One region of the Saccharothrix stipae genome, then DNA from elsewhere that is predicted to be linked to it. Evidence: riboswitches for the same ligand, from Rfam matches in the RefSeq annotation. Region 1 holds a riboswitch; the other holds the start of a gene.
What was found. Region 1 has a riboswitch for glycine ahead of gcvT (glycine cleavage system aminomethyltransferase GcvT). Riboswitches for the same ligand answer to the same signal wherever they lie in the genome.

Region 1 (5,804 bases):
CGGCTACATGACCGAGTACCCGATCGCGCGCGCGTGGGCGGACGCGCGCGTGCAGAAGATCTACGGCGGGACGAACGAGATCATGAAGGAAATCATCGCGAGGTCGCTCTAGTGCCGGGGCCGCTGGAGGGGCTGAAGGTGGTCGAGCTGGCCGGCCTCGCGCCCGGCCCGTTCGGCTGCATGGTGCTGGCCGACCTCGGCGCGTCGGTGGTGCGGGTCGACCGGGTCGGCGGCGCGGGCGACCCGGGGGTGCCCGTGCTGGGACGCGGGCGGCGGTCGATCGGCGTGGACATCCGCCGCCCCGAGGGCGCCGAGCTGGTGCTCCAGCTGGTCGGCGAGTCCGACGTGCTGGTCGAGGGCTTCCGGCCGGGCGTGACCGAACGGCTGGGCATCGGCCCGGCGCAGTGCCTGGCCCGCAACCGGCGGCTGATCTACGGGCGGATGACCGGGTGGGGCCAGGACGGGCCGCTGGCCGACCGCGCCGGGCACGACATCACCTACATCGCGGTGGCGGGCGCGCTGGAGCCGATCGGCCGGGCCGGCGCGCCGCCGACCGTGCCGCTCAACATCGTCGGCGACTTCGGCGGCGGCGGGCTGCTGCTGGCGATCGGCGTGCTGGCGGCGCTGTACGAGCGGGAGCGGTCCGGGCGCGGGCAGGTGGTGGACGCGGCGATGGTCGACGGCGCCGCGCTGCTGACGACGTTCCTGCACGGGATGTCGTCGGTCGGGGCGTGGCCCGGCGGGCGCGGGACGAACCTGCTCGACGGCGGGGCGCCGTTCTACGACGTCTACGAGGCGGCCGACGGCAGGTTCGTCGGCATCGGGGCGTTGGAGGAGAAGTTCTACGCCGAGCTGCTGGTCGTGCTCGGGCTGGCCGACGCACGACTGCCGTCCCGGCACGACCCGGCGAACTGGCCGGAGCTGCGGGCCCGCATCGCGGCGGCGGTGGCCACCCGCACCCGGGACGAGTGGGCGGCGCTGGCGGAGGGCACGGACGCGTGCCTGGCGCCGGTGCTGGCCCCCGGCGAGGCGCCGGGGTACGCGCACAACGCGCGTCGGGGGACGTTCGTCGAGGTCGGCGGGGTGGCCCAGCCCGCGCCGGCGCCGCGGTTCGAGCGGACGCCCGCCGCGACGCCGAGCCCGCCGCCCGCCGCGGGCGAGCACACCGTCGAGGTGCTGGGCGAGCTGGGGTTGGGCGAGGACGAGATCGCCGGGCTGCGGCGGTCCGGGGTGATCGGCTGAACCCCACCCGCTTCCGGCGCGTCGGATCGGGCGGAAAAAGGGCGCGGGAAATCACCTGAAGGGGGACCGGAAATGTGTGGCAGCCGCCATCGGCCATTGTCACGCACAGTGCGTACGCCGGCGCATTCGTGTGATGGGCTGCGGAGGTATGACGGTGTCGCTGCACCTCGGTGTTCGTGCCAGGGGGGTGGGCGAGTGCCCGTACCTTGGTGATCGGCGGGGCCATGGGTCCCCTTGATCGTCCGATCGGGTGACACCAGGGCCTGCTCAGGCGTGGTTGCGTGGTCGATCGGGCGACCGGTCGGGCGACGACGGCGGGTTCGATCGTCATCATCCGGGTGAATGGGGGACCATGGCGGTTGACACGCCCGGAGCGGCGCCCGGCCGCCCTGCCCTGTGATACGGACGGAGACCGATCAGTGAACGTCAAGAAGGTGGTGACGCTGGCGGCGGTCGCGCTGGTGCTGTTCCTCCTGATCACCCAGCCGAACGAGTCCGCCGAGGCGGTGCGGACCGCGCTCGGGTGGCTCCAGTCGGGCGCGGAGTCCATCATCACCTTCGTCCGCAGCCTCTTCGCCTGAGACGCCCGCCCGACCTCGTCGAACTCCGCACAATGCGGTCACGATCGGTGACCGCACGCCTCGAACGTTGCACCGTACGGGTGGAATGAGGGCTATAACGCCCTGGTAACAGGGTTTTGGACAATCCAGGGTCTAGCGGTTGTCGGTACCCGCTAATACGGTGCGTCGCATTGGCTGATCTTCGACCGACGAGGAGGCAGAATGGTCGAGGACTCCGGAGTCGACGAGCTGCTGCGGCAGTGGGCGGCTGAGCGCTCGGACGACGCCGAGCTGCAGGAGGTGAACCGGATCAAGGACGCGTGGCTCGCGGAAGCCCCGCCGTCCGCGCCGGGGATCCCCGTGCAGCGGGCGAATGGCGGTCCCCGCGGCCTGGTGAAGGTCGAGTCCGCGGATCCGGCGTACGTGACGGCGATGCGGAAGCGGGCGCCCGAGGTGCCCGAGGCTCTGCTCGCGGCCGCCGCCAGCTACTGGCAGCTGGTGGGCGACCTGTCCGAGGCGGAGCAGTGGTGGGACGCGGGCATCAGCCCGCTGGACCAGCGCGCTCTGGACTACCGGGCGGCCGGGCTCACGCCCGCCGACCTCGGTCGTCGCCTCGGCCCGATGACGGTGCTCCAGCACCTGCGTCGGGGTAGTGCGGCGGCCTGGTGCGTGGCCAGGCTGCAGAGGCAACGCCGGGACGGCGTCGCCTAGGTCCGACGAGTCGGGGCGGGCTCCTGTGGTCGAGGGGCCCTCACCGTGAGGGGCGGGCTCCTGCGCGGGGAGCCCCAGCCCCGGGAGATGCACGAAGTACTCTTGAGGCGTGCAAGGCCTCATCACTCCCAAGCGGCTCGCGATCGCGGCCGTCTGCCTGGCGTCACTGGTCGTGTGCTGCGGCCTGGCCTACTGGCAGTGGGAGCGGTTCTCCGAGGCCGGCGGCACGTTCCAGAACCTGGGTTACGTCTTCCAGTGGCCGCTGTTCGGCCTCTTCCCGGCGTTCATGGTGTGGCGCATCCGCAGGCTGGACGCGCGCCGCAAGGCCGAGGCCGCCGACGGCGCCGTGCCGGAGCCGGTGGCCGCGCCGCCGCGGCCGGTCGTTACCGTTGAGCCCGTCAGAGCGCCCGCGCCGGACGACGAGGACGAAGAGCTCGCGGCCTACAACCGCATGCTCGCCGAACTCCACGCGCGGGACCAGCGGTGAACGAAGGTAGGGCGATGAGCGGCGCGTTGACCAGGTTCCGGTTCATGGCTTACGTGGTCGGTGTCGGCCTGCTGCTGCTCGTGGTCGCGATGATCGCCAAGTACGCGGGCGGCAACGAGGGCATGATGCAGGTCGTCGGCCCCGTCCACGGCTTCCTGTACGCGGTGTACCTGGTGCTCACCGTCGACCTGGCGCTCAAGGCGCGCTGGTCGATCAAGGGCACCGCCCTGGTGCTGCTCGCCGGCACGATCCCGTTCGTGTCGTTCTACGCCGAGCGCAGGGTGGTCGAGAGCGTCCGGGCCGAGAAGAGCCTGTGACCGGGGTTGACCCCGTCCGCCGCGCACCCCTAGCGTCTGGCGGTACCAACTGAACACGGCCGTCGATGTCGCGCGGGAGAGTCCCCCACCAGGGCGCCGAAGGAGCAACTCCTCCCCGGAATCTCTCAGGCACAGGTACCGCCCGACGAAGGCAACTCTGGAAAGCAGGCGCACCCGCTGCGCCTCGCCCACGGTGCAAGCCGCCCTCACCCGGTGGCGAAGCTCTCAGGCTCATGGCAGAGGGGGAGGCTCACTCGACGAGGAGTCTCCGGTGGACCGTGTCATCCTTTCGACCGTGAAGTTCCCGGACGTGCCCGCGGCCGACCCGACCGGTCGGCGCGCGGGCACGCCCGCACCCAGGGAGGTCTCCGCCTGATGGAAAGCCGCCGCACGCCCCTGCACGCCGAGCACGAGGCGCTGGGGGCCATGTTCACCGACTTCGCGGGCTGGCGGATGCCGCTGCGCTACGACAGCGAGCTGGCCGAGCACCACGCGGTGCGCACGTCGGCGGGCCTGTTCGACCTGACCCACATGGGTGAGATCCGGCTCACCGGCCCGGAGGCGGGCGCCGCGCTGGACCACGCGCTGGTCGGCCACGCGTCCGCGATCGGCGTCGGCCGCGCCCGCTACACGATGATCTGCGAGGCCGACGGCGGCGTCGTCGACGACCTCATCGTCTACCGCACGGGCGAGGTCGAGTACCTCGTCGTGGCCAACGCCTCCAACGCCGCCGTCGTGCACGAGGCGCTGGTCGAGCGCGCGAAGGGCTTCGACACCACCGTCGAGGACGCCTCGACCGACTACGCGCTGCTGGCCGTGCAGGGGCCGAGGGCCACCGCCATCCTCGCCGGCCTCACGCCCACCGACCTGGGCGCGGTCAAGTACTACGCGTCGTACCCGACCGAGGTGGCGGGCAAGCCGGTCCTGCTCGCCCGCACCGGCTACACCGGCGAGGACGGCTTCGAGCTGTTCGTCGCGCCGGACGACGCCGCGCACGTGTGGCAGGCCCTGCTGGAGGCGGGCGCACCGCACGACCTCAGGCCCGCCGGCCTCGGCTGCCGCGACACGCTGCGGCTGGAGGCGGGCATGCCGCTGTACGGCAACGAACTCGGCCGCGACCGCACGCCGTTCCACGCGAACCTCGGCCGGGTGGTGAAGCTGGACAAGCCGGGCGACTTCGTCGGCCGCGACGCCCTGGCCGCCGTGTCCGAGCAGGGCGTGGACCAGGTGCTCGTCGGCCTCAAGACCACCTCGCGCCGCGCACCCCGGCACGGCTACCCGGTGCTGGACGCGGCGGGCGACCCGATCGGCGAGGTGACCAGCGGCGCGTTGTCGCCGACCCTGGGGTACTCGGTGGCGATGGCGTACGTGGCCGTCGGCAACACCGAGCCCGGCACGGCGCTGTCGGTGGACGTCCGGGGCAAGCACGAGCCGGTCGAAGTCGTCGCACTGCCCTTCTACAAGCGCACCTCGTAAGGGAGACCCACACACATGTCCGAGCACTTCAACACCTCCCTCGCGGAGTTCGACCCGGAGGTCGCGAACGCCGTCGCCGCCGAGCTCGACCGGCAGCAGAGCACGCTGGAGATGATCGCCTCGGAGAACTTCACGCCGGTGTCGGTGCTCCAGGCGCAGGGGTCGGTGCTGACGAACAAGTACGCCGAGGGCTACCCGGGCCGGCGCTACTACGGCGGCTGCGAGAACGTCGACGTGATCGAGCGGCTGGCGATCGAGCGGGTCAAGGCCCTGTTCGGCGCGGGTTTCGCGAACGTGCAGCCGCACTCGGGCGCGCAGGCCAACGCGTGCGCGATGTTCGCCCTGCTCCAGCCGGGCGACACGATCCTGGGCCTGGACCTCGCGCACGGCGGCCACCTCACCCACGGGATGCGGATCAACTTCTCCGGCAAGCTCTACAACGTGGTGCCCTACCACGTGTCGGAGTCCGACGGCCGGGTCGACATGGCCGAGGTCGAGCGGCTGGCGCTGGAGCACAAGCCGAAGCTGATCGTGGCCGGCTGGTCGGCCTACCCGCGTCAGCTCGACTTCGCCGAGTTCCGCCGGATCGCCGACTCGGTGGACGCGTACCTGATGGTGGACATGGCGCACTTCGCCGGCCTCGTGGCGACGGGTCTGCACCCGAGCCCGGTGCCGCACGCGCACGTCGTGACGACGACCACGCACAAGACGCTCGGCGGCCCGCGCGGCGGGGTGATCCTGACCAACACCGCCGAACTCGCGAAGAAGATCAACTCGGCGGTGTTCCCCGGTCAGCAGGGCGGTCCGCTGGAGCACGTGATCGCGGGCAAGGCGGTGGCGTTCAAGCACGCCGCGTCGCCCGAGTTCGCCGACCGGCAGCGGCGCACGGTCGAGGGCGCGAAGATCCTCGCCGACCGGCTGTCGCGGCCCGACGCGGCCGCGGCCGGGGTGAAGGTGCTCACCGGCGGCACGGACGTGCACCTCGTGCTGGTCGACCTGGTGGCGTCCGAA
Region 2 (5,804 bases), 770 kb from region 1:
TTCGCGGTGCGGCAGGCCGTCGCCGATGAGGTGCTGGTGGGCCATCGTCCACACCTGGCACGGCCACTTCCGGTGCCGCAGGATGCCGGGGCACGCGCCGCAGCGGCCGTCCGGATCCGGTTGGTGCACGGTCAACAGCAGCCGCCAACCGTCGGCCAGGCGGTGGATCTCGGAGCGCGCGAGCGGCACGAGGGCGTCCGCCTCACCGCTCTCGGCCACCTCGTCCAGCAACGCCAACCGGCGCAGCACGGCGGCCCGCAGTGCCTCGTCCACGCGGCCTCACATCCTGTCGGCGGCTTGGTCGAGGAGGCGGTGCAACTTGCGGGTCTGTGTGACCGACATCACGGCGGACTCGCCCGGCGGTGCGACCAGCAGAACCCGGTCCTCCTCGACGAGCACGGTCATCGACCGGTCCCGTCCGAACGGGTCGTGGCAGTCGATCCAACCCTCAGGCTCAGCCATCTGCGCTCCGATCGCCAGGTGCGCGGCAGACGCCGCGCGAGCGGACGACCCCGCTGCGTAGCTGCGGAGTTCCCGCCCTCCCATCGGTCGCCGGGCCGTCGTGACTTACCTGTTACGACGAGAATTCACTCGTTTGCTTGAGCTCGCACACGGCGAGTCGCCACCGCTGGGCGAAAAGTCGTCCGGATCGGTGGGGTCACTGGGCACGGCGCCGTGTTCCCGGCTAGGATTGGTGACGCGGCCCGCTCCCAGTGACCCCCAGGCTGGTTGAGCGGGCCGTCTTATCGTCAAAGGGCCCCGCTCACAGCACGTGAGCGGGGCCCTTCGCGGTGGTGCGGACGGTCGGCTCAGAGGTCGAGCGGCGTGTGGGTCATCCCGTGGGCCTGCGCCACCGGCAGGTTGGTCAGCAGGCCGTCGTGCGCGTTCAGGCCGAGCGCCAGCGACGCGTCCGCGCGCAGCGCCGCTTCCCAGCCCTGGTCGGCCAGCGCGACGGCGTGCGGCAGGGTGACGTTGGTCAACGCGTAGGTCGACGTGCGCGGCACCGCGCCGGGCATGTTCGCCACGCAGTAGAAGACCGAGTCGTGCACCTGGTAGGTCGGGTCGGCGTGCGTGGTCGGCCGCGAGTCGGCGAAGCAGCCGCCCTGGTCGATCGCGATGTCCACCAGCACCGAGCCGGGCTTCATGTCGGCCACCAGCTCGTTGCTGACGAGCTTGGGCGCCTTCGCGCCGGGCACCAGCACCGCGCCGATCACCAGGTCGGCCTCGCGCACGGCCTGCTCGACCGAGTAGCGGTTGGACGTCACGGTGCGCAGACGGCCCTGGTAGAGGGCGTCGATGTGGCGCAACCGGTCCACGTTGGTGTCCAGGATCTGCACGTCCGCGCCCATGCCGACGGCGATCGCGGCCGCGTTCAGGCCCGCCACGCCGCCGCCGATGATCACCACGCGCGCCGGGTGCACACCGGGCACGCCGCCGGGCAGCACGCCGCGGCCGCCGGAGGGCTTCATCAGCGAGAACGCGCCCACCTGCGGCGCGAGGCGGCCGGCGACCTCGGACATCGGCGCCAGCAGCGGCAGCGCGCCGTTCGCGGTCTGCACGGTCTCGTAGGCGATCGCGGTGGTGCCGGAGTCCAGCAACGCCCGCGTCAGCGGTCGGTCGGCGGCCAGGTGCAGGTAGGTGAACAGGACCTGGCCCTTGCGCAGCCGCGGGTACTCCTCGGCGATCGGCTCCTTGACCTTGAGCACCAGGTCGCCCTCGGCCCACACGTCGTCCCCGGTCGCCAGCACCTTGGCGCCGGCGGCCAGGTACTCCTCGTCCGTGATCGCCGAACCGAGGCCCGCACCGGTCTCGACCACCACGTCGTGACCGCGCTGCGTCAGCTCGTGGGCGCCCGCCGGGGTCAGCGCGACGCGGTACTCGTGGTTCTTGATCTCGCGGGGAACTGAGATCCGCACGGTGGGCTCCTTCGGCCGTTGTTACACCAAAGGTCCGGTAACGTGGTTTCGGTGTCATCGTGCCACTGGCACCACCAACCGGTGTCAAGTTGTGCGGATCGAACAAGTCGGCGGTCGCGTTGACACCCGTCGACCTCGGCACCTAGCGTTCGGGCCACCAACTGAACATCGGCCGCGGCGCAGGATGAGCGCCGGAACCCGCGCGGGAGAGACCTCGGTGAACGTGCCGGGGCGCCGAAGGAGCAAGTCCCCCGCACACTCTCAGGCAGCGAGAACCGCTCGGGTGAGGCGACTCTGGAAAGCGCGCCCTCGGCGCGCACCCACGGTGCAAGTCGGGTCGGATCGACGGTCAGCCGTCGGGCCGGCGCGGCGAAGCTCTCAGGTCCCAGGACAGAGTGGGGATCCGGACCTCGCCCAAGGGAGCGCTGTCGTGACTTTTCCGGACAACCTGCTGTACACGCCCGAGCACGAGTGGGTGGACTGGGCGCCGGGTACCCAGGACCCCGTGGCGGTCGGTATCACGTCGTACGCGGCGGAGTCGTTGGGTGACATCGTCTTCGTGGAGCTGCCCGCGCCCGGTGCCGTCGTCACGTCCGGCGAGGTGTGCGGCGAACTGGAGTCGACCAAGTCGGTGAGCGACCTGTACGCGCCGGTCAGCGGCGAGGTGGTGGAGGTCAACACGGCGGCCGCCGACGACCCGTCGTTGATCAACAACGACCCGTACGGCGCCGGCTGGCTGTTCAAGGTTGCCGTGACCGACGCGACCGGATTGCTGACCGCCGCCAAGTACGCGGAACTGACCGGGGACTGACGTCATGGCGATCAGCGTGTTCGACCTGTTCTCCGTGGGGATCGGACCGTCGAGTTCGCACACCGTCGGTCCGATGCGCGCGGCCATGATGTTCGCCGACCGGCTGCGGCCGGTGCTGGGGTCCGTCGACCGCGTGCACGTGGAGCTGTTCGGGTCGCTCGGCGCGACCGGGCACGGGCACGGCAGCCCTAAGGCGGTGCTGCTCGGGTTGGAGGGCCACCGGCCGGAGGAGGTCGACCCGGCGGAGGCCGAGCGGCGGCTGGCGGAGATCCGCGCCACCGGGCGGTTGCGGCTGGGCGGCGTGCGGGAGATCGCGTTCCGCGAGGACCCCGACCTGGTGATGCACCGGCGGAAGTCGTTGCCGTTGCACCCCAACGGCATGAGCTTCACCGCCCACTCGGGTGACGCCGTGGTCGACTCGGCGGTGTACTACTCGGTCGGCGGCGGGTTCGTGGTGGACGACACGGCCACCGGCACCGACCGGATCAAGGCCGACGAGACGCCGCTGGCGCACCCGTTCCGCACCGGTGACGAGCTGTTGGCGCGGTGCCGCGAGACCGGGTTGTCGATCAGCGAGGTCATGCTGGCCAACGAGCTGTCCTGGCGTGACGAGGCGTCGGTGCGTTCGGGGCTGCTGCACATCTGGGACGTGATGCAGGCGTGCGTCGAGCGCGGCTGCACCGTGGACGGCGTGCTGCCCGGCGGGCTGAAGGTGCGGCGGCGCGCGGCCGAGATGCGGCAGCGGATGGCCGCCGAGCACTACGCCACGGACCCGTTGCGGGTGATGGACTGGGTGACGTTGTTCGCGTTGGCGGTGAACGAGGAGAACGCGGCCGGCGGTCGGGTGGTGACCGCGCCGACCAACGGCGCGGCCGGCATCGTGCCGGCGGTGTTGCACTACTACACGCGGTTCGTGCCCGGTGCGTCCGATGACGGGGTGGTGCGGTTCCTGCTGACGGCGGGCGCGGTCGGCGTGCTGTTCAAGGAGAACGCGTCGATCTCGGGCGCCGAGGTGGGGTGCCAGGGCGAGGTCGGCTCGGCCTGCTCGATGGCCGCGGGCGGGTTGGCCGAGGTGATGGGCGGCACGCCCGAGCAGGTCGAGAACGCCGCCGAGATCGCGATGGAGCACAACCTGGGGCTGACCTGCGACCCGATCGGCGGGCTGGTGCAGATCCCGTGCATCGAGCGCAACGCGTTGGCGTCCATCAAGGCCATCACGGCGGCGCGGATGGCGTTGCGCGGTGACGGTTCGCACTTCGTGTCGCTGGACAAGGTCATCAAGACCATGCGTGAGACGGGCAAGGACATGAAGGTCAAGTACAAGGAGACGGCCCGCGGCGGGCTCGCCGTGAACGTCATCGAGTGCTGACCCGGCGCGCGGGAGGTGGTCGGTCGGCCGCCTCCCGCGCGCCGGACACGGACTACGGCAGCACGGACTCGATCGCCTTCACGACCGCCTCGTCCTCCGGCTCGGTGGCCGGCCGGAACCGGGCGACCACCTCGCCGGAGGGGGCGAGCAGGAACTTCTCGAAGTTCCACTGCACGTCGCCCGCCGCGCCGTCGGTGTCGGCGAACGCCGTCAGCTCGGCGTACAGCGGGTGCCGGGACGGGCCGTTCACCTCGACCTTCTCGAACAGCGGGAACGTCACGCCGTACGTGGTGGAGCAGAACGTGGCGATCTCCTCCGCCGTGCCCGGCTCCTGCCCGGCGAACTGGTTGCACGGGAACCCGACCACGGAGAACCCCTGCGCCGCGTACCGCTCGTGCAGCCGCTCCAAGCCCTGGTACTGCGGCGTCAAACCGCACTTCGAGGCGACGTTCACCACCAGCAACGCCCTGCCCGCCAACGCGCCCAGGCTCGACGGCTCACCGGACAGGGTGTGCAGCGGGATGTCGTGGATGCTCATGCCTGCGAGGCTACGTGCCGCTCCACCAGCGCACGCAGGGCCGCCATCTCGACCGCCAGCGCGGCGCGTCCCGCCGGGGTGACGCCGATCCACGTCCGCGGCCGCTTGCCGTCGTAACCCTTCTCCACCGCCACCAGACCGGCCTGCTCCAGCACGGCGACGTGCCGCGACAGGTTGCCCGCGGTCAGCTCCAAAGTGGACCGCAAATAGCCGAACCCGACCCGCTTCGCCTCCGCCGCCACGGTGAGGATGCCCAGCCGGTGCCGCTGGTGCACCACGTCGTCCAGGGCCGCGGTCGGGTGCTCAGCCACGCCGCAGGCCCACCAGACCGCCGACGAGGAGCACCGCCCCGGGCAGCACGACCACGCTGCCCAGCGACCAGGCGGTGGGCTGGGCGACCACCAGCGGCGTGAACGCGGCCGACACGCACAGCACCACGAGGTAGGCGGCGGTGATCGTGGTGAACCGGGTGCTGCGCTCCAGCGCCGCCAGCACCACCAGGCCCAGGCCGATCGCGATGAACTGCGCGATCGCCGGCTGGTCGTGCTGGAGCACCCCCGTGCCGAGCACGGCCGCCGTCAACGTCACCGCCCGCGGCGCGCCCCGGTGCCACAGCACGGTCGCCGCCGCCAGGACGATCAGCCCGGCGCCCGTGCCGGAGTAGAACCGGAACGGCAGGTTCTCCAGCACCAACCCGACCACCGGACCGCTCAGGCCGATCGCCGTCGCGCCGAGGTAGCCCCGCGTGGACGTCTCGATGCCCACCCGCGCGCCGCGCCTGCGGTACCACCACACCGTCGCCAGGCCGCCCACCACCAGCACGACCAGCCAGAACAGGCCGAGCAGCACGGGGTAGCGCACGTCGAACCCCCGGCCCGGCGGCTCGGCGGGCGCGTACAGCGGCAGGGCCAGGAACGACGCGACGCCGAAGAACAGCAGCGGGAACGAGTAGGCGTGCCGGTCCTCGCGCGCTCGACGGCGCAGCTCGGCCAGGTCGCCCAGCAGGTCTGCCACCCAGTCAGGTTTGCATCGCAAACCAACCGCCGTCAACCCCGCGGCCGGAAGATGGTCACCACCACCCGCAGCCCGAGCAGCACGCTGATGACCAGCAGGTTGTAGCCGAACACCTGGAACAGCGAGAGGTCCGGGCCCACCTCCGGGCCGCCGTCC

Region 2: it holds a riboswitch for glycine, as region 1 does, so the genes downstream of both, gcvH (glycine cleavage system protein GcvH) here and gcvT (glycine cleavage system aminomethyltransferase GcvT) in region 1, are expected to answer to the same signal.

What each region holds. Positions count from the first base shown of each region.
Region 1 covers NZ_BAAGTN010000008.1:1,113,131-1,118,934, forward strand. Annotated here, with positions in the region: gene ACYVLT_RS22060 (acyl-CoA dehydrogenase family protein) at 1-112, shown strand, start outside; gene ACYVLT_RS22065 (CaiB/BaiF CoA transferase family protein) at 112-1,242, shown strand; gene ACYVLT_RS22070 (hypothetical protein) at 1,662-1,823, shown strand; gene ACYVLT_RS22075 (helix-turn-helix transcriptional regulator) at 2,025-2,513, shown strand; gene ACYVLT_RS22080 (hypothetical protein) at 2,623-3,000, shown strand; gene ACYVLT_RS22085 (DUF3817 domain-containing protein) at 3,015-3,317, shown strand; glycine riboswitch at 3,381-3,468, shown strand; glycine riboswitch at 3,470-3,564, shown strand; gene gcvT (glycine cleavage system aminomethyltransferase GcvT) at 3,693-4,793, shown strand; gene glyA (serine hydroxymethyltransferase) at 4,809-5,804, shown strand, end outside.
Region 2 covers NZ_BAAGTN010000008.1:340,668-346,471, forward strand. Annotated here, with positions in the region: gene ACYVLT_RS18405 (hypothetical protein) at 1-273, opposite strand, end outside; gene ACYVLT_RS18410 (hypothetical protein) at 280-462, opposite strand; gene ald (alanine dehydrogenase) at 810-1,916, opposite strand; glycine riboswitch at 2,110-2,204, shown strand; gene gcvH (glycine cleavage system protein GcvH) at 2,347-2,727, shown strand; gene ACYVLT_RS18425 (L-serine ammonia-lyase) at 2,732-4,096, shown strand; gene ACYVLT_RS18430 (glutathione peroxidase) at 4,149-4,634, opposite strand; gene ACYVLT_RS18435 (transcriptional regulator) at 4,631-4,945, opposite strand; gene ACYVLT_RS18440 (hypothetical protein) at 4,938-5,648, opposite strand; gene ACYVLT_RS18445 (ABC1 kinase family protein) at 5,681-5,804, opposite strand, start outside.